One region of the Caulobacter sp. GW822-FHT01G02 genome, then DNA from elsewhere that is predicted to be linked to it. Evidence: riboswitches for the same ligand, from Rfam matches in the RefSeq annotation. Region 1 holds a riboswitch; each other region holds the start of a gene.
What was found. Region 1 has a riboswitch for glycine ahead of AC1RNC_RS25075 (TonB-dependent receptor domain-containing protein). Riboswitches for the same ligand answer to the same signal wherever they lie in the genome.
Positions count from the first base shown of each region.

Region 2: it holds a riboswitch for glycine, as region 1 does, so the genes downstream of both, gcvT (glycine cleavage system aminomethyltransferase GcvT) here and AC1RNC_RS25075 (TonB-dependent receptor domain-containing protein) in region 1, are expected to answer to the same signal.
Region 3: it holds a riboswitch for glycine, as region 1 does, so the genes downstream of both, AC1RNC_RS21030 (TonB-dependent receptor) here and AC1RNC_RS25075 (TonB-dependent receptor domain-containing protein) in region 1, are expected to answer to the same signal.

Region 1 is NZ_JBXAON010000012.1:66,656-74,408, reverse strand. Features, by position in the region: gene AC1RNC_RS25095 (cupin domain-containing protein) at 1-163, opposite strand, end outside; gene AC1RNC_RS25090 (sensor histidine kinase) at 520-1,896, opposite strand; gene AC1RNC_RS25085 (response regulator transcription factor) at 1,893-2,561, opposite strand; gene AC1RNC_RS25080 (ABC transporter substrate-binding protein) at 2,650-3,684, shown strand; glycine riboswitch at 3,950-4,038, shown strand; glycine riboswitch at 4,042-4,133, shown strand; gene AC1RNC_RS25075 (TonB-dependent receptor domain-containing protein) at 4,264-6,978, shown strand; gene AC1RNC_RS25070 (S9 family peptidase) at 7,063-7,753, shown strand, end outside.
Region 2 is NZ_JBXAON010000007.1:204,871-212,623, forward strand. Features, by position in the region: gene gcvPB (aminomethyl-transferring glycine dehydrogenase subunit GcvPB) at 98-1,675, opposite strand; gene gcvPA (aminomethyl-transferring glycine dehydrogenase subunit GcvPA) at 1,672-3,018, opposite strand; gene gcvH (glycine cleavage system protein GcvH) at 3,089-3,454, opposite strand; gene gcvT (glycine cleavage system aminomethyltransferase GcvT) at 3,470-4,582, opposite strand; glycine riboswitch at 4,747-4,837, opposite strand; gene AC1RNC_RS20555 (zinc-dependent metalloprotease) at 5,028-7,526, opposite strand; gene argS (arginine--tRNA ligase) at 7,609-7,753, opposite strand, start outside.
Region 3 is NZ_JBXAON010000007.1:286,579-294,331, reverse strand. Features, by position in the region: gene AC1RNC_RS21045 (alpha/beta hydrolase) at 1-367, opposite strand, end outside; gene AC1RNC_RS21040 (RNA pyrophosphohydrolase) at 391-879, opposite strand; gene AC1RNC_RS21035 (divergent polysaccharide deacetylase family protein) at 902-2,083, opposite strand; glycine riboswitch at 2,375-2,489, shown strand; gene AC1RNC_RS21030 (TonB-dependent receptor) at 2,773-5,163, shown strand; gene AC1RNC_RS21025 (dipeptidase) at 5,221-6,441, shown strand; gene AC1RNC_RS21020 (S41 family peptidase) at 6,508-7,753, opposite strand, start outside.

The sequences.
Region 1 (7,753 bases):
GGGTCCCGGGCGTGCAGCGGAACGTGCCCTCGACCAGCGAGCCGTCCTCGGATTGGTGCTCAAACCAGGTCCACATCGTCGGTTCGCCTTCCAGGACCGTCCATCCGGGCGAGATCGGCGTGATCGGATCCCCGATTTCGGGTGTCATGCGATGAATGCTCAAGGGGATCCTCCTTCTGATGATTCAAAGGATAGCGAAAACTATTGTAATGGCCAGGGGTGAAACGTCAGGCTGGCCGTTCCGTGGAGCGATTGGCGTCACCTGGTTTCGCCGCGCCTGACCTCAACGACTCGGATTTCAGGTCCGAGGCCAAAGGCCCTGGCGCTGTCCGTGTCCCAAGGCGCCGGATCTGGAATGGCCGCCAGAGGGTCCCTCATCAGCCAGATACGCTGGGCATAGGGAGACTCGTCGCGCCGGTGAGCATGGCGAGCCAGGATGAAGCCACTCCTGCTCCCGCCATCCGCCTGATCGGCGCTGTCGCCAGCGCCCGCTCCCGACGCTACGGCGTCTCCTTGATGCTATCCCGTGGGGAAGCGAAGGTCGGCGACCAGGCCCGGCCTGGGATGGCGAGCGCGCAGTTCGAGATCGATGTCCAGGCGCCGGGTGATCGAGCGCACGATGGCCAGGCCCAGGCCCGCGCCGGTCGACCCTTGGCCCGCGCTCCCCCGGTTGAAGGGCGCGAACACGTCGCGCAGCGCGTCTTGGTCCAGTCCGGGGCCGCGGTCCCAGATCACGACCCTGGGTCCGTCTCCGTCCATCCTGGCGACGATACGCACCTTTCCCCCGCCATAGGCGCAGGCGTTGAAGACCAGATTGCGCAGAACCTCGCCGATCAGCACCGCGTTGCCGCGCGCGAGTCCGAGGTCGGCGGGCAGGCGCGTCAGCAGTTCGACCTCGGGAAACGCGCGGGCGGCTTCGACCTGGATCGTCTTTAGCAGGGCGGCGAGATCGGCCTCGCCATCGGCCGCGGTCGCCTCGGAACGGGCCAGGGCGAGGAACTGCGTCAGCACCTGGCGCAGGTTGGCCGCCGCGTCTCGCGAGTCGCCCAGCAGGGCCTTGTCGCGCGGCGTGGCGGCCGAGCGCTCCAGCAGGGCGAGGTTGGCGACGATGACCGACAGGGGCGTCCGCAACTGATGCGAGGCGTCGGCCGAGAAGCGCTCCAGCGCGCGGGTGAAGCGCTCCAGGCTGCTCATCAGGTGGTTGAAGGCTTCGACGGCCGGCGACAGTTCGGCGGGCGTGTCGGCGGCGTCGATCGGGGCGAGGTCCGGGCGCGAAGCCTGGGCGCGCCTCTTAAGATCGGCCGTCAGGCGGCGCAGCGGCGCCAGGCCCCAGCCGACGGCGGGCACGACCAGGACCGCGGCGACGGCGACCAGCAGGACGGGCAGGCCGATCAGGGTGGACAGCAGCTCGCGCACGCTGGCGCGACGGGAGTCGAGGCTTTGGGCCACCGCCACCACGACGGGCTCGCGCACGCCCGGCACCATCACCGTCGACTGGGCGATCCGCACCTCGTAGCCGCGCATCCTCGCATAGCTGAAACTGGTCTCGTTCGGCGCGGGCGCGGGCAGGCGGGGGAGGTCGTCATAGCCGGTGACCAGGCGCGAGCCCTGGCGCACCGCGTAGAACACCGCGTCGCGCTCCGGACTGTCCAGCAGGGCCAGGGACCAGGGCGGCAGGGCCACCTGGGCCTGACCGTCCCGCACGCCGATCTGGGCGACGATCGAGGTCACGGATCCGGCCAGCAGCCGGTCGGAAGACTTCTCCACGACCGCGCGAGCGGCCAGGGCGCCGGCCAGGGCGAGCGCCGCGCCCAGCAGGGCCAGGGGGACGACCTGCGCCAGCAGCAGGCGGCCGACCAGGCTGGGGCGGCCGCCCTTCCAAGGCTTGGCCTTCATGGGTCGATCCGGTAGCCCACGCCCCGCAGCGTACTCAGGCGCGGGCCGTCCGGCGCCAGCTTGCGTCGCAGTCGACCGACATGGACGTCCAGGGCGTTGGGCGAGGGGGCCTGTTCGTCGGGGAACACGTCGGCGGCCAGGCGGTCGCGCTCGACGACCCGGCCGGGACGCGCGGCCAGGGCCTTCAGCACGGCCCATTCGCGCGGGCGCAGGTCCAGCCGCCGCTCGCCGATCCAGGCCGCGCCAGCTTCCCAGTCGCAGACCAGGGCGCCGACATGGGCCGTCCGGGTGGCGTAGCCGCCCTTGCGCCGCGCCACCGCCCGCACCCGGGCCACCAGCTCGAACGGGTCGAACGGCTTGAGCACATAGTCGTCCGCGCCCATGTCCAGGCCGGCGATGCGATCGCGCACCGCGTCGCGCGCGGTCAACATGACGATCGGAGTCAGCACGCCCTCGCGGCGCAGCCGGCCCAGGATCTCGAAGCCGTCGATGTCGGGCAGGCCGATGTCCAGGACGACGGCGTCGAAGTCGGCCCCATGCGCCAGGGCCAGGGCCAGGGCGGCCTCGCCGGTTTCGGCGCAGACGGGCTCGTGACCTTCGCTCTCCAGCGTCGCGGTCAGGGAGCGACGCAGAGGCGGATCATCCTCGACAACCAGTATCTTCATCGGGGATGTAGGAACCGAACACGCAGGGGAGGTCATCATCCGACGCCGATTGCCTCATCAGGTCAAGAGACGCGGGCCCGTGGCGATCATGGCGGCGCTGGCCTTGACGGCGGCCCTGGCCGGCTGCGCGCCGAAGTCGATCGGACAGGCGACCAGCGGCTGGGATATTCGCGCCGCCGAGCGCGAGGGCGAGCTCGTCGTCTATCTCAACACCGATGTCCACCAGGTGATCGGCGAGGGCTTCCGCGAGCGCTTTCCCAAGATCAAGGTCCGCTTCGTCGAGTTGGCCGCCAAACCGATGCAGGCGCGCCTTATCGCCGAGACGGACGCGGGCGCGCCGGTCGCCGATGTGGCCTGGAGTTCGTCGATGGACATCCAGGTCAAGCTGATCAACGACGGCTACGCCCAGACCTATCGCAGTCCGGAGGCCAAGGGCCTGCCGGCCTGGGCCGTCTGGCGCGACCAGGGCTTCGGCGTGACGGCCGAGCCGATCGTCTTCGCCTACAACAGGAAGGCGCTGAAGGAGTCGGAGGTGCCGCGCAGCCACGCCGCTTTGCTGGCGGCCCTGCGCGCCGACCCCGAACGCTGGCGCGGCAAGATCGCCATGTACGATCCCGAAAAGAGCGGGGTCGGGTTCATGTACCTGTCGAGCGACCTGCAGGCCTATCCGGACGCCTGGCCCTTGTACGACGCCTTGGCCAAATCGGAGCCGGGCCTGTTCGTCCCGGGCGCGCCGCTGCTGACCAGCCTGTCGGGCGCGCACGATCTGGCCTACGACATGAACGGCTTCTACGCCGACTGGTGGGCGCGCCATCGCAACGCCGACATCGGCTATGTCGTGCCCAGCGACTATCACCTGTCGCTCTCGCGCGTGGCCTTCATCACCCGTTCGGCGCCGCATCCGAAGGCGGCCCGGGTGTTTCTGGACTATCTGATGTCGGACGAGGGGCAGAGGCGACTGGCCCAGGCCAGGCTGACGCCGATCCGCCCCACCGGCGGCGCGCCGGCGCTGGGCGCGGCCGGCCGGCCGATCCGTGTCGGTCCCGCCCTACTGGCCAATTTCGACCAGGGGCGGCGCGCTGAATTGCTGGCGCGCTGGAAAGCCGCGTCCGCCGATCGCTGATGCTGCTTAAATATAGTCCAGAGTTCGCCTAAAAAATAATCACATCCGGCCAGGTTCACGAAAGCTTCGCGGTTTTCGCCCCTGGTCCCGATCAGCCCAAGCTGTCACCGACCTGTCACCTTCGCGGATCGCGCGGCGACGGACGAACGCGCGTCGTGCCCACCGGTTGAGCTCAGGGGGATTCCTTTCGTCCTCATCGCGCGCCGGGCAACATTGTACCGGATTTCGACGCTTTGACGCGATGGGGCGAGCCGGTCGTACTGGCCTGGCTCTCGCGGAAGAGATCGGGTCAGCCCGACGCCGAAGGCGCAACCGCCCCGGAAACGCTCAGGCAACAGGGACCGCAGAGCACGAGGACGCTGGAAAGCAGGACCGCTCCACAAGTGAGCGGCCTCGCCGAAGGAGCAAGGGCGCGACCGCGCCTGAATCTCTCAGGCCAAGGGACAGCGGGGGCAGAGGAACCGCCTGGCGGAGTCCGGGAAGGCGCGCGTCTTCCCGAGCGACGCGACCGACGCGACCGAACAAGCGGGCGCGCGGGAGAGAGCGACTGTCGACTGCTGAAACATAGGGGATCTTACTTTGACCATTTCACGCCAAACTCGCCGGGGACTGCTGCTGGGTTGCAGCCTGGTTCCCGCCGTCCTGGCCCTGCACGGCGCCGCCTTCGCTCAGGACGCCGCCCAGGGCTCCGCCAAGACCGACGACACCAGCGTCGGAGAGATCATCGTCACGGCCTCGCGCATCGACCGCGCCGGCTTCGAGGCGCCCACCCCGACGGTGCGGGTCACCGCCCAGGACTTGAGCGTCGGCGCCCGCCCGAACATCGCCGCGGCCCTGAACGACCTGCCGCAGTTCCGCGCCACGACGTCGGCCCAGACCACCGGCACCAACACGGGCGCGGGCAACGCGCCGGTCGACCTGCGCGGCCTCGGCATCAGCCGCACCCTGGTGCTGCTGGATGGCCGCCGCTTCTCGGGCGACAATGACCTGAACCTGATCCCTAGCGTCCTGACCAAGGGCGTCGACGTCGTGACCGGCGGCGCTTCGGCCGCCTGGGGCTCCGGCGCCGTGGCCGGCGTGGTCAACATCAGCATCGACCGCACGTTCACCGGCCTGAAGCTGGGCGTGGAGGCGGGCGAGTCCTCGTACCATGACGCCAAGCAGGTCCGCCTCGAGGCGGCGGCGGGCAAGAGCTTCGCCGACGGCCGCGGCCACTTCGTGATCGGCGGCGAATACATCGACAACGACGGCGTCATCCCGAAGAACAGCCGGCCGAACATCGGCCGCTGGGCCACGGTCTCGAACGGCGCGGGCCGCTTCGTGCTGGCCCCGGACGTCGGCTTCTCGAACGCGGCCTACGGCGGCCTGATCATGTCGGGCGTGCTGAAGGGCCAGGCCTTCAATCCCGACGGCAGCCTGCGCACCTTCAACGCCGGCACGGTGATCGGCACCAACTCGGTCGGCGGCGAAGGCCCTTCGAACGACGACCTCTCGCCCCTCGTCACGCCGCAGAAGCGCTACGCCGCCATGGCCAGCGTCACCTACGACCTGACCGACAAGATCAAGATGACGGCCGAGCTGCGCCGCTCGCGGATGTGGAACAACTACATCTGGTTCGGGGACCACAACCGCGGCAACCTGACGATCAAGTCGGACAACGCCTATCTGCCGACGGCGGTGAAGTCGGCCCTGGCGGCGGCGGGACAGACCTCGTTCACCATGGGCCGCTTCAACACCGAGGCCTATCCGACGATCGACTTCGAGCGCGTTTCGACCCAGGGGACTATCGCGTTCGACGGCGCGTTCGGCGACGGCTGGCGCTGGAGCGCCTACTACAGCCACGGCGAGAACGAGAACAATATCGACACCCCTGGGTTCTTCCTGACCCAGAACTACGCCAACGCCGTCGACTCGGTGATCAGCCCGACCACCGGCCAGCCGATCTGCCGGGTCGCCCTGACCAACGCCTCGACCAACTGCGTGCCGATCAACCTGTTCGGCCAGGGCGCGCCCTCGAAGGCGGCGCTGGATTATGTGACCGGCACGCCCAGCCAGCGCGAGACCAGCAAGCTGGACGTCGGCGGCTTCAGCCTGCGCGGCGAGCCCTTCAGCCTGCCGGCCGGCCCGGTCTCGGTCGCCGTCGGCGCGGAGGCCCGCAAGGAGTCGGTCAATCGCACGGTCGGCGCCCTGGACGCGGCCAAGGCCTTCACCACCTTCAGCTTCTCGGCCATGGCCGGCGACTACAGCGTCAAGGAAGCCTTCGCCGAAGTGCTGGTGCCGGTCGTCCGCGACGTGCCCGTCTTCAACAAGCTGGAAGTCAACGCCGCCGCGCGGGTGTCCGACTACAACACGACCGGCTCGATCTGGTCGTGGAAGCTGGGCGCCACCAACGAGTTCTTCCCGGGCTTCCGGGGGCGGATCACCAAGTCGCGCGATATCCGCTCGGCCAACCTGACCGAACTCTTCACCACCAGCACGACCGGCTACAACACCATCGTCGACCCGAAGACCAATTCCAGCGTCTACGTGCTGACCAATGGCGGCGGCAATGCGAACCTGACGCCTGAAACGGCCAAGACCTTCACGACCGGCTTCGTCTATTCGCCGCCGGCCCTGCCGGGCTTCAACATCTCGGTCGACTATTTCGACATCGACATCGACAACGTGATCACCACGGTCTCGGCGCAGGACATCGTCACGCGTTGCGCCAACGGCAATGCCGACATGTGTTCGCGGGTCACCCGCGACGCCACCGGCGGGATCTCGCGGATCGTCTCTACCTATGTCAACCTGGCCAACTACAAGACCGACGGCGTCGACGCCGAGATCTCGTACGCGACCAATCTCGACCGCCTGATCCCCGACGCGCCCGGCCGCATCCGCGCCCGCTGGCTGATGACCTGGGTCAACAGCCTGACCACCAACGACGGCGTCAGCAAGATCGAGTACGTCAAGTCGCAAGGCTATTCGTTCGGCCTGGGCACGCCCAAGAGCCGGATGACCGCGGCGCTCGACTGGTCGGGCAAGGTGTTCAGCGCCAACCTGCGGGCGCGCTACATCTCGCCGGGCACGTACAACCGAACGGTCGACCTCGTGAACGGCCACATCAAGGCCTACACCTATGTCGACCTGGGCGTTCAGGCGAAGCTGCCCGAGGTCATGGGCCATGAGGTCGAGCTCTACGCCAACGCGACCAATCTCTTCGACAAGGACCCGCCCGTCTCGTCGCTGTACTCGCCCTACTACGACGTGATCGGTCGCTATGTGACCGTCGGCGCGCGGATGCGTTTCTAAGCCCGCCCGACATCGCGCCGCCGGTTGCTTCCCCTAGCTCCCCCCGCCGGCGGCGCTCCCCCTTTCTTCAGAGGCATTCTCCAGATGATCTCTCGTCAAGCCTTGGCGCTGGCCCTTTTGGCCGCCGCCGTCGCGACTCCGCTGGCCACGCCTTTGGCGGCCCAGACCGTCGCGCCGCCCGCCGCCATCGTCGTCGACGGCGCGCCGGCCATTCCGCAAGAGCTGGTCGCGGCCGCCGCGCCGTATCTGCAGGCGCGCCACGCCAACTTCCTGGGCTGGAACACCGCCGACCGCTCGATGCTGATCAAGACCCGCTTCGGCGGTTCCGATCAGGTCCACGTCGTGGCCAAGCCCGAGGGCGACCGCCGCCAGATCAGCTTCGAGAACGAGCCGATCCTGGCCGCGGCCCTGTCGCCCAAGGGCGGGACGCTGGTGATCCAGAAGGACAAGGGCGGCGACGAGTTCTATCAGCTCTACGTGCTGGAGGCCGGCCGTCCGCGCCTGATCACCGACGGCAAGAGCCGCAACTGGTTCGGCGCCTGGTCGCCGGAGGGCAAGCTCGTCGGCTACGCCTCGTCGCGCCGCAACGGCGCGGACATGGACCTCTATGTCGTCGACCCGAAGGACCCCAAGACCGACCGCCTGGTCGCCCAGGTCACCGGCGGCGGCTGGAACGTCGCCGACTTCTCGGCGGACGGCGCCAAGGCGCTGGTGCTGAACCGCATGTCGGTCAACGAGGCCATGGTCTACGAACTGGACCTGGCCAGCGGCAAGA
Region 2 (7,753 bases), on a different contig from region 1:
TGGAAAAGCCAGTCAGCCCGGATGCGCCCCCCCGATATGTGGAGACAACAGGGCGCCGTAAAGGCGCCCTGCCGTCGCAAGGGGGGTATGGAATTTGCTATTCAGCGGCTAGTGGCGCCGCGGCCACAGGTTTCCACCTCAACCGGGGCTTGCGGGCCGCCAGGGTCTCATCGAGGCGGCGGAGCGGAGCGTGGAACGGCGCGCCCTTGAAGCGCTCCGTCTCGCCCGCCTTGGCCGCGCCGGCGAGCAGGCGAAGCGCCTCGATGAAGCGATCCAGCTCCTGCTTGCTCTCGGTTTCGGTCGGCTCGATCAGCATCGCGCCGTGGACGACCAGCGGGAAGTACATGGTCATCGGGTGGAAGCCCTCGTCGATCATCGCCTTGGCGAAGTCGAGCGTGGTCACCCCGGTGCCTTCCAGCCAGCTGTCGTCGAACAGGGCCTCGTGCATGCACGGACCGTCCGGGAAGGCCGGGCTCATCACGTCCTTCAGGCGGGCCTTGATGTAGTTGGCGTTGAGGACGGCGTCCTCGGCCACCTGCCGCAGGCCGTCGGCCCCGTGGCTGAGCATGTAGGCGTAGGCGCGGACATACATGCCCATCTGGCCGTGGAAAGCGCTCATGCGGCCAAAGGCGGTCTTGGCCCCCTCTTCGCCGGCGTGCTCGACCAGGGTGAAGCCGTCGTGGCCGTGGACCAGCCAGGGCGTCGGCGCGAAGGGCGCCAAAGCCTCCGACAGCACCACAGGACCCGCGCCCGGACCGCCGCCGCCGTGGGGCGTCGAGAAGGTCTTGTGCAGGTTGATGTGCATGGCGTCGACGCCCAGGTCGCCCGGGCGCACCCGGCCGACGATGGCGTTGAAATTGGCGCCGTCGCAGTAGAAGTAGGCGCCGGCCGCGTGGGTCAGCCGGGCGATCTCGACGACGTCGCGTTCGAACAGGCCGCAGGTATTGGGGTTGGTGACCATGATCGCCGCGACGTGGTCGCCGAGCTTGGACTCCAGGTCCGCCATGTCCACCCGGCCGTCTTCCGTCTGGGCGATCTCGACGACAGTGTAGCCGACGAAGGCCGCCGTGGCCGGGTTGGTGCCGTGGGCGCTGGTCGGAGCCAGCACCGTCTTGCGGTGGCCCTGACCGTTGGCTTCGTGGGCCGCGCGGATGGCCAGCATGCCGCACATCTCGCCGTGGGCGCCGGCCTTCGGCGTCAGGGCCACGGCCGGCATGCCGGTCAGGGTCTTCAGCCAGTGGGCCAGACGGTCCATCAGCTGCAGGGCGCCCTGCACGGTCGACTGCGGCTGCAGCGGGTGAATGTCCGAGAAGCCCGGCAGCCGCGCCATCTTCTCGTTCAGGCGCGGGTTGTGCTTCATCGTGCACGAGCCCAGCGGATACAGCGCCAGGTCGATGGCATGGTTCTTCTGGGAAAGGCGCACGTAGTGGCGGACGGCTTCGGGCTCCGACAGGCCCGGCAGGCCGATGGGCTCGGCGCGCAGCAGGCCGGCCAGGTCGCTCGACGGGGCGGCGGCTTCCGGCAGGTCGACGCCGGTCTTGTTCCAGCCGTCCAGTTCGAAGATCAGGGCCTCGTCCTGAAGGAGACCACGACCGCCGGTCAGGGTCTCGTGGCCGGTGGCGGCGTCGTTCGCGGTTTCGGGACGCGTGGGGCGGCCGACGTTGTTCATGCTCATTGGGCCACCGCCTTGGTGAGGATCTTGGCGAAGAAGGGGATGTCGATATCGAGCGTGGTCTCGGTGGCCGCGACCAGCAGCACGTCGTTCAGGCCCGCGTCCGCGTCGAGGCGCGAGAACGGCACGCCGGCGATGACGCCATGGCCGGCCAGGGTCTCGACGACCTCGGCCGCATCCTTCGGCAGCTTGATCGCGAACTCGTTGAAAAAGCGCGGGGTCAGGATCTCGACGCCCGGCACGGCCTTCAGGGCGTCGCGCAGGGCGACCGCCTTCTGGTGGTTCAGGGCGGCAAGCTGGCGCAGGCCAGTCTCGCCCAGCAGGCTCATGTGGATCGAGAAGGCCAGGGCGCAGAGACCGCTGTTGGTGCAGATGTTCGAGGTGGCCTTGTCGCGGCGGATGTGTTGCTCGCGGGTCGACAGGGTCAGGACGAAACCGCGCTTGCCATCGGCGTCGATGGTCTCGCCGCACAGGCGGCCCGGCATCTGGCGGACGAACTTCTCCTTGCAGGCGAAGAGGCCGACATAGGGGCCACCGAAGTTCAGGCCGTTGCCGATCGACTGGCCCTCGGCCACGGCGATGTCGGCGCCCATCTCGCCGGGCGACTTCAGCAGGCCGTACGAAACGGCTTCGGTCGTTACCACGATCAGCAGCGCGCCGGCCGCCTGGGCGGCCTCGGCGATCCGGGTCACGTCGGTGACCGTGCCGAACACGTTCGGGGTCTGGACGACGACGCAGGCGGTGTCGGCGTCGATGGCGGCGATCACCGCGTCCTCGGCGTCGATCGCTGGGGCCATCGCCTGGGTGCTGACGCCGGCCGCGTGGGCCAGGGTCTCGATGGTCTCGACATAGTGCGGGTGGACACCGCCCGACATCACCGCCTTGTTCCGGCGGGTGACGCGCTGGGCCATCATCACCGCCTCGGCCGCGCCGGTCGAGCCGTCATAGAGCGAGGCGTTGGCCACCTCCATCCCGGTCAGGGCCGCGACCTGGCTCTGGAATTCGAACAGCACCTGCAGCGTGCCTTGGGCGATTTCCGGCTGATAGGGCGTGTAGCTGGTCAGGAACTCCGACCGCTGGATGATGTGGTCGACCGTGGCGGGCACGTGGTGGCGATAGGCGCCGGCCCCGCAGAAGAACGGTCCCTCCCCCGCCGAGCGGTTGCGACGAGCCAGGCCGGCCATCTCGCGCTCGACCTCGATCTCGCCGGCGTGCAGCGGCAGGTCGACGGTTCCGGAACGCTGGGCCGAGGCCGGCACGTCGATGAACAGGTCGTCGATCGACTTGGCGCCGATCGCGCCGAGCATCTCGACGCGGTCTTCGGGGGTCAGGGGGAGGTAACGCATCTTTCGGTCCTTCTCCCTTCCCCCTCAATGGGGGAAGGGGCGGGGATGGGGGGTGTCTACGGCGGTGGAGCTAGAGCGTGCTCAGGAATGCTTCGTACGCGTCGCGGTCCATCAGGGCGTCGACCTCGGCCGGGTTGCTCAGCTTGATCTTGGCGAACCAGCCGCCGCTTTCCGGCAGGGCGTTGACGGTTTCCGGCGCATCGCCCAGCTCGGCATTGCCTTCGACGACCTCGCCCGACACCGGGGCGTAGACGTCGGAGGCGGCCTTGACGCTTTCGACGACGGCCAGTTGCTCGCCCTGCTTGACGACCTTGCCGGCCTCGGGCGTCTCGACGAACACCACGTCGCCCAGCTGCTCGGCGGCGTAGGCGGTGATGCCGACGGTGGCCACGTCGCCCTGGACGATGACCCATTCATGATCTTTGGTGAAACGCATTGCCTGGGCCCTTGATTAGAGTTTGCGGACGTAACGGTTGGCGACGAACGGGGTGGCGACCACTTCAGCGGCGGCGGCCTTTCCACGAACGATGACCTTGAGCTTCGTCCCCACGGCCGCATAGGCCGGCGGGGCGAAACCGATGGCGATGGGGAAGCCCAGGCTGGGGGCGAAGCCGCCGCTGGTCACATTGCCGATGACATTGCCCGCTTCGTCGGCGATCTCGGCGCCTTCGCGGGCCGGCGCGCCTTCCAGCACCTTCAGATTGACGCGGACGCGCGACAGCTCGCCGGCCAGTTCCTTGGCGATCCGGGCCGCGCCCAGATAGTCGCCAGCCTCGCGGCGCGACTTGCCGACCGCGAAGTTCAGACCGGCCTCGATTGGCGAGACCGTCTCGTCCAGGTCATGGCCGTACAGCGGCAGGCCCGCTTCCAGGCGCAGGCTGTCGCGCGCGCCCAGGCCGATCGGCTTGACGCGCTCATCGGCCAGCAGGGTGTCCCAGATGTGCTCGGCGGCGTCGGCCGGAACCGAGATCTCATAGCCGTCCTCGCCCGTATAGCCCGAGCGAGAGATGATCGCGTCGACGCCGAAGGCGGTCAGGGCCAGCGTGTCCATGAACACCATGCCGGCGGCTTCCGGAACATGAGCGGCCAGGACGGCGGCGGCCTGCGGACCTTGCAGCGCCAGCAGCGCGCGGTCCTCCAGGCGGGTCACCGTGGCCTCGCCGGCCAGGGCCTCGGCGATGATCTTGTAGTCGTTGTCCTTGCAGGCGCCGTTGACCACCACGAACAGGCCGTCGTTGTCGGGGCGCGCCGTCATCAGGTCGTCGATGATCCCGCCCTCGGCGTTCAGCAGCACGCCATAGCGTTGCTTGCCGGCCTTCAGGCCCTGGTAGTCGGCCGAGACCACCTTCTCGAAGCTCTTGGCCGGGTTCTCGCCCCGGATACGCGCCTGGCCCATGTGAGAGACGTCGAACAGACCGGCGTGCTCGCGGGTCCAGAGGTGCTCCTTCAGCACCCCGTCCTTGTACTGCACCGGCATCGAGTAGCCGGCGAACGGCACCATGCGCGCGCCAAGCGCCACGTGGGCCTCGTACAACGGGGTCTTCTTGAGGTCTTGATCGGACACTGGACAGGCTCCAAGCGGGGTCGGCGACGGGACCGGCGTCCGCCGGCAAGTCGCCCCCGCTGTCCCTTGGACCTGAGAGATTCCGGCCTCGCCCCTCTGCCGGACGGGTTTGGCCTTGCTCCTTCGGCGAGCCGCCCTTTCGGGAGGCCTCTTTCCAGCGTTCCTAAACCCGCGCGGTCCTTTTGCCTGAGCGTTTCCGGGGCGGTTGCGCCTTCGGCCTCGGGAGCGAATCCCGATGTCTCCCGCGAGGGTCTTCGGGGTGATGCGGGAGGGTCACCTCAGAGTCAAGCTGGACCGGCTTCTTTCAACTCCGATTTCCCCGGCGAATGCCGGGGCCCGGATTCATCATGAGAGTCGGACGTGCTCGCGCCCACGCGACGAGCAGAACCACTAGCGCGCTTGGCTTCGATCTGGGCCCCGGCATTCGCCGGGGAGATCGGACAACTTAGAGGTTCAAGCCTACAAACCAGTCGTCCTCGCCGATCGGCGGGCCGGGCGGGATGACGACCTTGGCCTTGCCTTCCTCGATCAGCCCGGCCAGGCGGTCGCCGCTTTCATCGGTGACGACGCCAGCCAGGGCGCGAGCCTGGGCGCGGTCGGCGGCGTCGCTTGCGGTCACGGCCTTGAGGCCCTTGCCCCAGTCGGCCAGACGCGCGCGGATCACGGCGGCCGCGGTCGGGGACAGGTCCTTGTCGCCCAAGGCGTTGGCCAGGTTGACCACCATCCTCTGGCGGACGCGACGCGCCAGCTCGGCTTGGCGGCCCGTCGCCTTGCCATCGAAGGCGGCGAAGGCCAGGGCCTTGTCCAACAGCCCCTCGACACCCGGCTGGGCCGGATCGCGGCGCTTGGCCTCCATGAGACGGTTCAGGCGCGCCGGCGCGAACAGGTCGCCCCAGACGAGGTCGGCGGCGACGTCGGCGGTCGCGGGGAGGTCGAAGACCGGCCCCTGGCCGAAGGTCTCGACATCATTGGCCTTGTCGGCGCCCTGCGACTGGCCCGAGGTCAGGACATCCAGGGTCTTGTCGGAGAGGTCCAGCGCGGCGGGCGCCAGCGTCCTCAGCAGCGCGTCGATGGCGGCGGCCTGGCGGGCGGGCGGAACGATCTTGCTGGCCTCCCGGCCATCGCCCTCGGCGGCGTAGGTGAAGTCGACGCCGCCGACCAGCTTGGCCGTCGCGTCGACCTGATAGCGGTGGAAGATATAGATCGGCACGATCACGCGGCGCAGATCGGCCACCGACCCGCCCTTGGGCAGGTTGGCCAGGCCGAAACGGTCCAGCGCGATCTTGCGCACGGCCATCAGATGGTCGAGCTCGACGACCGGATCGGAACCGTTGTCCCAGACCGCGCCGACCGGATGCGGCGTGTCCTGCCCGCGCGCATCCTCGTCGGAGACATAGCGCAGGCCGTCGGCCTGGCTCTTGTCGGCCTTGGCCTTCAGCCAGGCCTTCTCGTCGACGCCAGCCGGGGCGACGCCATACAGCCAGTCGATCACGAACTTGTCCCAGGCGCCGATCCCGCGCCCATAGGCGTCGGAGAAGTCCAGCTGGCCGCCCTTGATGGCGATCCTCGGGGCCGGATAGTCCATCACAGAGGCGCGGTCGCCATAGGTGCTGGCGGCGAAGTTGTGCTGCAGGCCGATCGAGTGGCCGATCTCGTGCGGCGACAGCTGGCGGATGCGGGCCAGCGAGATCTCGATCGGATCGTTGGGGCCGCCCTGGCCAGTGGCCGCCGCGCCTTCCAGTCCCTCGAAGATCAGCCGGTCCTGGCGGACGCGCTGCGAGCCCAGCAGCACGTCGCCCTTGATGATCTCCCCCGTGCGCGGGTCGACCACCGCGTGGCCGTAAGACCAGCCGCGCGTCTGGCGGTGGACCCAGTTGACGACGCTGTAGCGAGCGTCCAGCGGGCTGACGCCCTCGGGCAGCAGCTCGACCTTGAAGGCGTCGATGAAACCTGCGGCCTCGAAGGCCTGGTTCCACCAGCGGCCGCCCTCGATCAGCGCCGAGCGCACCGGCTCGGGCGCCGCGCGGTCAACATAGAACACGATCGGCTTCTTGACCGGCGAGCGGGCGGCGGTCGGATCGGTCTTCTCCAGCCGGAAGCGGTGGACCAGCCGATAGACCAGCGGCTCGCCCAGCGGCGCGGAATAGTCGGCCACGGTGTGGTCGATCACGCCCACGCGCGGATCGTTCTGGCGCGGCTGATAGCCCGGCTCGGGCAGGGCCACGAACGAGTGGTGCAGGGCCAGGGTCACGTTGCGCGGGTCGGGGACGATGCCGCGAACCTCCGAACCCGGATCGTCGCCGACGAAGGTCTCGACCGCCTCCAGCTCGACGTTCAGCGGGAAGACGTTCACCGCCCCCGTGTCGGCGTAGGACAGGCTGTCGTTCAGACGGAAGTCGCCCTGCTTGCCGCGCTTCAGCGTCTTGGCGACGCCTTGGGCGTCACGGGTGAGGAAGCTGGTCACATCGACCAGAAGGCCCCCGTCCGGACTTTCAGCCTCGATGGCGTTCGACCAGACGCTGGAGATCGGGAACGAGTCGGCCACCGCCTTCTGCTCGTCGACCGAACCCCGCGCGGCCGAGAAGCCCCAGTTCTCGAACTGGGCGATGACCTTGCCGCCCACGCGGCGGAAGGCGATGATCTGGGTGTCGCCCGGCGCCGAGCGGTCCAGACCCGTCGGGTTCGAGCCCAGACCCGACCGCAGATAGGTCTGGTAGATATAGCGCCCCGCGATCCCGTCCGCGCCCGGCTTGGGCAGCAGCACCAGGATCTTGCCGTCCTTCTTGTCGACGAACACCGGCAGGAGGCCGTCCTTGCGTTCGAGGCCGGCGGTGGCGTCGGCGAACTTGTTGGTTTTGGGCTTGGCCTTCTCGGCGAAGGCCGGCGCGGCGATCGCGCTGACGCAGGCGCTCGCCATCAACATGGCGACCACGGACTTGTTCATAACCCCTCCCGACACACGCAAGCGCGGCCGGGACTGTCGTGCGCCCTCGCGGCGATTGCAACCGCCGCGAGGGACTCGAACCCTACATCCGTTCCGGCGCTTCGATGCCGAGCAGGTCGAGGGCCAGCACCAATTGGCGCAGGGTGGTCTCGGCCAGGCTCAGGCGGGAGGCGCGCAGTTCCTCGGTGTCGGCGCTGACGATCGGGCAGGCCGCGTAGAACTTCGAG
Region 3 (7,753 bases), on a different contig from region 1:
AGACCGGAGAGAGCTTGGGCTTGCCGCGCGCATCGGCCGGCGAGGCCGGGGCGAACAGCACCAGCGCCGACGCGTGGCCGGCCTCGGCGACCTTCTGGGCGATCAGCCCGCCCATCGAATGGCCGAAGACCAGCGGCTTCTTGCCGGTCTCCTTGGCCAGGGTCTGGGCCAGGGCGCTCATCTCGGCGACATAGTCGGCCAGAGAGAGGCCGACCAGACCCGCGCGCGGACCTTCGACCGTGCGCACCGCCGATCGGATGGTCGGCGCCTCCACGCGATAGCCTTCGGCCTTCAGCCGCGCGGCGACGGGACCCCAGACGTCCCCCGCGCAGCCATAGCCGTGAATCAGCAGGACCGTATTCGCCATTCGATACTCCCCAGCGCGGGAGATCAGCCGCCGCGCGCGAACTCCTGGAACGCGGCGACCACAGCTTCGTAGACCCCGCGCTTGAAGGGTACGATCAGTTCGGGTGCTTCGTCGAGCCTGCCCCATTTCCAGGCGTCGAACTCGACGTGCGCGTCCGCTTCCAGATCGATCTCGGCCTCGTCGCCGATGAAGCGATAGGCGAACCAGACCTGTTTCTGCCCCAGCCAGCCGCGCGAGCGCTTCTCGTTGGCCAGCACCTCGGGCGGAAAGTCGTACGTGATCCAGCCTTCGGTGCGGCCCAGAAGTTCGACGGAGCTGACGCCGGTCTCCTCGGCCAGCTCGCGCCGGGCGGCGGCCTCCAGGTCCTCGCCTTCGTCGACACCGCCTTGCGGGAACTGCCAGTTGTAGGGCGGGGGCTGTTTGTGGCGGCGACCCAGCCAGACGCGGCCGTCCGGATGGAACAGGACGACGCCGACGTTCGGTCGGTGCTTGGGATGGTCGAGCTCGGTCATGCCGAGCCTTTTTCCACGAGTTCTAGCGGTGCGCCAGGGCTGACGCCGGGGCCAGCTGCATGCCGCGCGCCTGCAGGCCGGCGGCCCAGATACGCACCTGGTTGATCGTCACCGGATAGGCGAAGCCCGAGCCCAGCGCCTGTCCGCGACCGGCGGCGCCGGTCTCCAGGGCCTTGAGCTGGGTGTCGATGGCGCCGGCCGAGAGCTCGTCGTCGATCACGCGGTCGGCCGAGGCGCGCGGGATCGGGCCGGCGCGGCGGGCGGCCAGGCCGTCGTCGACGAAGGCCAGGCCCCGCGACTTGAGCACGCCGTTGAAGGTGGCCATCGCCTGGTCGTTGTCGACGAAGCGGGCGCCCAGATAGTTCGACAGGCCGAAATAGCCGGTGGCGCGCGACATCAGCCATTCCAGCTTGCGCACGGTGTCTTCGGGCCTGTTGGCGGCGATCAGGGTGTAGGGACCCGGATCGTTGGCCGGATAGTCGGCCGGCTCCATCGGGGTCTCGAGCAGCACCTCGTGGCCATGGGCGCGGGCCAGGTCGATCCAGCCCTGCAGGCCCTCGGCATAGGGCGCGAAGGACAGGGTGATCTCGCCCGGCAAGGTCTCGATCGCCGCGCGGGTGGTCTGGGCGTTGAGGCCGAGCCCTCCGATGACCATCGACACCTTGGGGCGGCCGTTGGGCGTGAAGGGGCGAGCATAGGCCTCGGCCGCGGTGCGGCCGTCGGCGCCGATGATCGGCAGAGGGCCGCCGCCGGGGCCCGGCGCGGTCAGGCCGGCGATCGGGGCCTGGGCCAGGCCCGGGCCCTGCTGGATCGGCGGCAGGTTCTGCAGGCCCTCGGCGGCCGGCGCCTTGCCCTCTTCGGGCTTCACCGGGGCGAAGGGATTGGCCGACAGGTCCAACTGGCCGGGCGCCAGTTCGGCCCCGTGCGGATCCTCGCCGCCCAAGCCCTCGCGCCAGCCCTCCGGCGCGTTCTTGGTGGCGCCGATCTTGGTCAGCTCCAGGCGAATCACCGGCGAGCCGGCGTGCGGGTCGCTGGTGATCAGAACCAGCGTCGCCAGCGAGGCCAGGAACAGGCAGGCCGCGCCGCTGGCGCCGATGAAGGGATTGCTGACCGCGGCCATCAGCTTGGCGCGCAGGTCACCGGACCCGCCCGGAGCGGGCGCGGCGGCGGCATAGGCGGGCTTACGCGAAAAGGATACGGCCATGACCTCTTAAGGCTAGCGGGCAAGCTTCGAATATATGGTTAACGAGGTATGGCCGTATGGCGTTCTGATGACCTTCTGGCCGCGGCGCGGCGACGCGGGCGCCGCTGAAATTGGCGTTTTCTGCAATCGCCGCAGGCGTTGAACGCTGAGTGCGGTTGCGGGCGGTCTGATCGGTTGACGGGCGCGGCCCCGGCTCCTTCCCTGGAGTCCTCTCGCGGGAGAGATCGGGCCCCGGCCCGGCGCTGAAGGCGAAACCGCCCCGGAAACGCTCAAGCAGAAGGACCGCGCGAGATGTTGAACGCTGGAAAGCAGGGCGCGTAACGCCCTCGCCGAAGGAGCAAGGCGACCGCCCGTCCATCGGAGACGGGGCGCTGAATCTCTCAGGCCCAAGGACAGCGGGGGTGCGAAGGCGAGCCGTCCCGGCCCGCTCAGACCCACGCGTGCGCCAATGCAGATCTAGGCATTTCCATATCGATATAGCGAAACGTAATGAACGCGATCGTCGTGTGCGACTTTCGTGAGATATCTGTTAGGTATATAAAATGAATATATTCGAAGTGTTCATAAATCGAACATGGATGCGTAACGTTTCCACTTTGTGATTATGTGGATGCGATCCGAGAAATTCTTAGTTTACCTGCGATGAGGCGTTGATGACGTTGCCCTGGTCAAAATGATCGGGGATAGTCATGACCACTCGCATACCTGCACACGCCGCCGTTCGTCTTAGGGCGCTGCTGCTCGCCGCCTCGGTTCTGGGAAGCGCCACGCCGGTCCTGGCCCAGGAAGCCGACAAGGCGGCCGAACTGGAAACCGTCGTGGTGACCGGCAAGCGCCTGTCGGAAGCCAGCGTCGCCATCGGCACCGACCACGCCACGGCCACCGTTTCGATCACCCGCGAGGCTCTGTTGTCCGCGCCGGCGGGGATCACCGGCCTGAAGATGCTGGAGAGCCTGCCGGGCTTCAACGTCCAGGCCAACGACGCCCTGGGCATGTACGAGTTCGGCAACTCGGTCTCGGTGCGGGCCTTCAACTTCCAGCAGATCGGCTTCCTGCTGGACGGCATCCCGATGGGCCGCAGCGACCAGTTCGGCGGCAGCCCGATCTATCGCTATGTCGACAACGAGAACCTGCTGCGGGTGACCGCCTCGGCCGGGGCCGGCGACGTCGCCCTGCCCAGCTATGCCTCGCTGGGACCCATCGTCGACTACTTCACCCAGGCCCCGTCGGAGGAGATGGGCGGCGCGATCAGCCAGACCTTCGGCAGCGACGACCTGCGCCGCACCTTCCTGCGCCTGGAGTCGGGCAAGGTGGGTCCGCTGTCGGGCTATGTCAGCGGTTCTTGGATCAAGGGCGACCTGTGGCGCGGCCCGGGCACGATCGATCGCAAGCACTATGAGGGCAAGCTGAAGTACGACCTGCCCAACGGCGGCGACATCAGCTTCCAGACCGTCCACAACGACTATTTCGACTATGACAGCCCGTCGATCACCAAGGCTCAGTACGCCGGGACGGCGGGCGACGTGTTCGGCCGCCAGGGGCGCTATTTCGCCTATCTGGGCGCGGTGCCGACCTCGGTCCCGTTCGGTACGCCGCTGTCGATCCCGACGGGCAGCCTGCCGGAAGCCGTGGCGGGGGTGCCGTACTCCAACGCCAACTACGCCCAGTACTACAAGTTCGCGGTCAACAAGCGGAAGGACCACCTGTACGGCCTGACGCTGAACACGCCGATCACCGACAACTTCGACCTGACCACCACGGCCTATTACGAGGACAAGGGCGGCTACGGCGTCTCGCCCGAGGCCTATTCGACCTCTAAGTCCAGCTATGACGCCGAGGTCGGCAAGGTGGCCGGCATCGTCGCCCCGCGCGGCATCCAGTACGGCCTCTCCGGCATCGACGGCATCCGCAAGGGCGTCACCGCCAAGGTCGCCTGGCGCCTCGGCTTCAACAAGATCGAGGCCGGCCTCTGGCTGGAGAACGACGACTATCACCGCACCCAGAACCGCTACAACGTCGAGAACGGCAATCCCGACGGCAAGCCGCTGTTCAACGAGCGGGTCCACGCCCAGCGCGACTACAAGTCGCTGCGCGAGACCAAGCAGTTCTTCGTCAAGGACACCGTCACCCTGCTGGACGCCAAGCTGAAGCTGGAGCTGGGCTTCAAGGCCACCGACATCGACTACAAGATCGCCGGCTATCGCAATCCGTTGGACTACATCAACGGCCGACACCCGATCCTGAAGGACAACTGGAAGGACAGCTTCCTGCCCCAGGTCGGCGCGGTCTACAGCGTGACCGGCCGCGACCAGATCTTCGCCTCGTACTCCGAGAACATGGCCCTGCCGCGCGGCGCCGACGACATCTTCTCGGCCGCCAGCCCGACCGTCGCCGGCCCCGATCCCGAGACCTCGACCAACTGGGAGCTGGGCTACCGCGCCAACCACAAGACGTTCAACGCCTCGATCGTGGCCTACCAGACCGAGTTCAAGAACCGCCTGCAGGCCTTCGCCTCGCTGGTGCCCGGCGGCGGCGGCACGACCGAGACCTTCTACCAGAACGTCGGGGCGGTGAAGGCCAAGGGCGTCGAGTTCAGCGGCCAGTGGAAGCCGGAGATCTTCGCCGGCAAGGCCTATTTCAACGCCAACGTCTCGTACAACGACGCCAAGTTCCAGGATGACGTCCTGAACTACCGCGCCAGCACCACGGCCGCGCCGGTCACCCTGGCCGTCGCCGGCAAGAAGGTGCCGGACTTCCCCGACTGGGTGTTCCAGGGCGGCGTGACGCTGGAGCCGTTCGATGGCCTGCTGATGAACGTCTCGGCCCGCCACCTGGAGAGCCGCTTCACCAACTTCGTCAACAGCGAGAAGGTCGGCGGCTACACCATCGTCAACGCCTATATCGATATCGGCGACGGCTTCGCGGCCGGGCCGTTCAGCCAGGTCAAGGCGCGGGTCAACATCGATAACCTGTTCGACAAGGACTATCTGGGCACGATCAACACCACGGTTAACACGCCGGCCAGCTTCCGTCCGGCCCCGCCGCGCACGATCCAGTTCACGATCTCCGCCGACTTCTAGTCCCCGCCCTCCGGTCGGCCTCTGCAAAGGCCGGCCGGACCCTTTTCGAGCGTACTCATGACCCGTTTCCTCCTCGCCACGACCGCCGCCCTGGCCCTGGTCGCCGGCGCCGCGCCCATGACGGCCTGGGCCGCCGATCCGGCCGCCGCGCGCAAGCTGCACGAGGGCCTGCTGACCCTCGACACCCACCTGGACACCCCCGCCAATTTCGGCCGGCCGGGCTGGGACATTCTCGATCGCCATTCGGCCGACAAGGACGGCTCGCAGATCGACTATCCGCGCATGGTCGAGGGCGGGCTGGACGGCGGCTTCTTCGCCATCTTCACCAACCAGGGGCCACGCACGCCCGAGGCCACGCGCGCCGCCCGCGACGCGGCGATCATCCGCGGCGTCGAGATCCACGAAATGGTCGCCAAGCACGGCGACAAGTTCGCCCTGGCCCTGAAGGCCGACGACGCCGAGCGCATCGCCGCCCAGGGCAAGCGCGTGGTCTTCGTCAGCGTCGAGAACAGCTATCCGATGGATGGCGACGTCACCCTGCTGTCGACCTTCTACGCGCTGGGCGTGCGGATCTCGGGCCTGGCCCACTTCAAGAACAACGACATGGCCGACAGCTCGACGGACACGCCCGAGTGGCATGGCCTGTCGCCGCTGGGCAAACAGTTCGTCGCCGAGGCCAACCGCCTGGGCGTGGTGCTGGACGGCTCGCACTCGTCCGACGAGGTGCTGGACCAGCTGATCACCCTGTCCAAGACGCCGGTGATCCTGACCCACTCGGGCTGCAAGGCGGTGTTCAACCATCCGCGCAATGTCGACGACGCCCGCATCAAGGCCCTGGCGGCCAGCGGCGGCGTCATCCAGGTCGACGCCTATTCCAGCTATCTGATCGAGACGCCCAAGAACGCCGAGCGCGACGCGGCCATGGCGGCGCTGCGGGCCAAGGCGGGCGCGCGGGCCAAGATGACCGAGGCCGAACGCGCGGGCTTCATGGCCGAGATGAAGGCGATCGACGCCAAGTACCCCGTTCCGAAGGCGACCTTCGAGGACTTCATGAACCACCTGAACCACGCGCTGAAGGTGGCCGGCGTCGACCACGTCGGGATCGGCATCGACTTCGACGGCGGCGGCGGGGTGACCGGTCTGAACGACGCCTCGGACTACTGGAAGATCAGCGAGCGCCTGCTGGCCGAGGGCTACACCCGCGACGACTTGGCCAAGATCTGGGGCGGCAACGTCCTGCGCCTGCTGCGCGCGGCCGAGGCGGCCAAGGCGGCTTAAGGTCGAACGAAAAGCGCCGCCCCGGTTGCCCGGAGCGGCGCTGATCGGATCGAGGCAGGCGAAGCCCTATTTGTTCTCGCTGACCGGCTTGCCGCTCGCCGCGGCGGCCGCCTTGGCGGTGACCTCGGCGACCTTGGCCGCCGGCTTGGGCAGCTTCGGCGTATTGGCGACGCCGCCGGCGTTCAGCACGGCGATGGCGCGCTGCAGCTGGAAGTCGCCCTTCTTGTCGTCGAAGGCGGTCGGCGGGGCTTCGGCCGGGGTGTGGACGCCCACGCGGCTCTTGCCCTCGTCGGCGTTCAGCGCGTTCTTGAAGCTGGCCTCGCTGAACCAGACGCGGTTGGCGATGTCCTGGGCCTGGTCACGGGTCTGGGCGACCTCGAGGTCCGGGGCGATGCCGGTCTTCTGGATCGAGCGGCCCGACGGCGTGAAGTACTTGGCCGTGGTCAGCTTCAGGGCGCCGTCGGCCCCGCCGCGCAGCGGGATCACCGTCTGCACCGAACCCTTGCCGAAGCTGGTCAGGCCGACCAGTTCAGCGCGGTGACGGTCCTGCAGGGCGCCGGCGACGATCTCAGCGGCCGAGGCCGAGCCCTGATTGATCAGCACGACCATCTTCATGCCGTTCAGCAGGTCGCCCGGGCGGGCGTTGTAGCGCTGGATGTTGCGCGGATCGCGGCCGCGCTGGCTGACCACCTCGCCGCCGTCCAGGAACACGTCGGCCACGCCGACCGCCTGGTCCAGCAGGCCGCCCGGATTGTTCCGGAGATCGAGGATCAGGCCCTTCATCTTCGGGTTCTTGGCCTTCAGATCATTGATCGAGGCGACCAGGGCGTCGGTGGCCTTCTCGTTGAAACCGGGCAGGCGGACGTAGCCATAGTCGCCTTCCATGCGGGCGATGGCGGCCTTGGGTTTGATCACCTCGCGGACCAGCTTGACGTCGAACGGATCGGTCTTGTCGCGGGCGATGGTCAGGGTGACCGCCTCGCCGGGCTGGCCGCGCATCTGCTTGACCGCCTCGTTGACGGTCAGGCCCAGCACGCTCTGGCCGTTGACGGCGGTGATGTAGTCACCGGCCTGGACGCCGGCGCGGGAGGCCGGAGTGCCGTCCATCGGCGAGATCACCTTCACGACGCCGTCCTCGCTGGTCACTTCCAGGCCGAGACCGCCGTATTCGCCGCGGGTGGTGTCCTGCATGTCCTCGTAGGCGTCGGGCGCCAGATAGCCCGAGTGCGGGTCGAGGCTGGTCAGCATGCCGTCCAGGGCCGCTTCGATCAGCTTCTTGTCGTCGACCTCGGTGACGTACTGGTCCTCGACC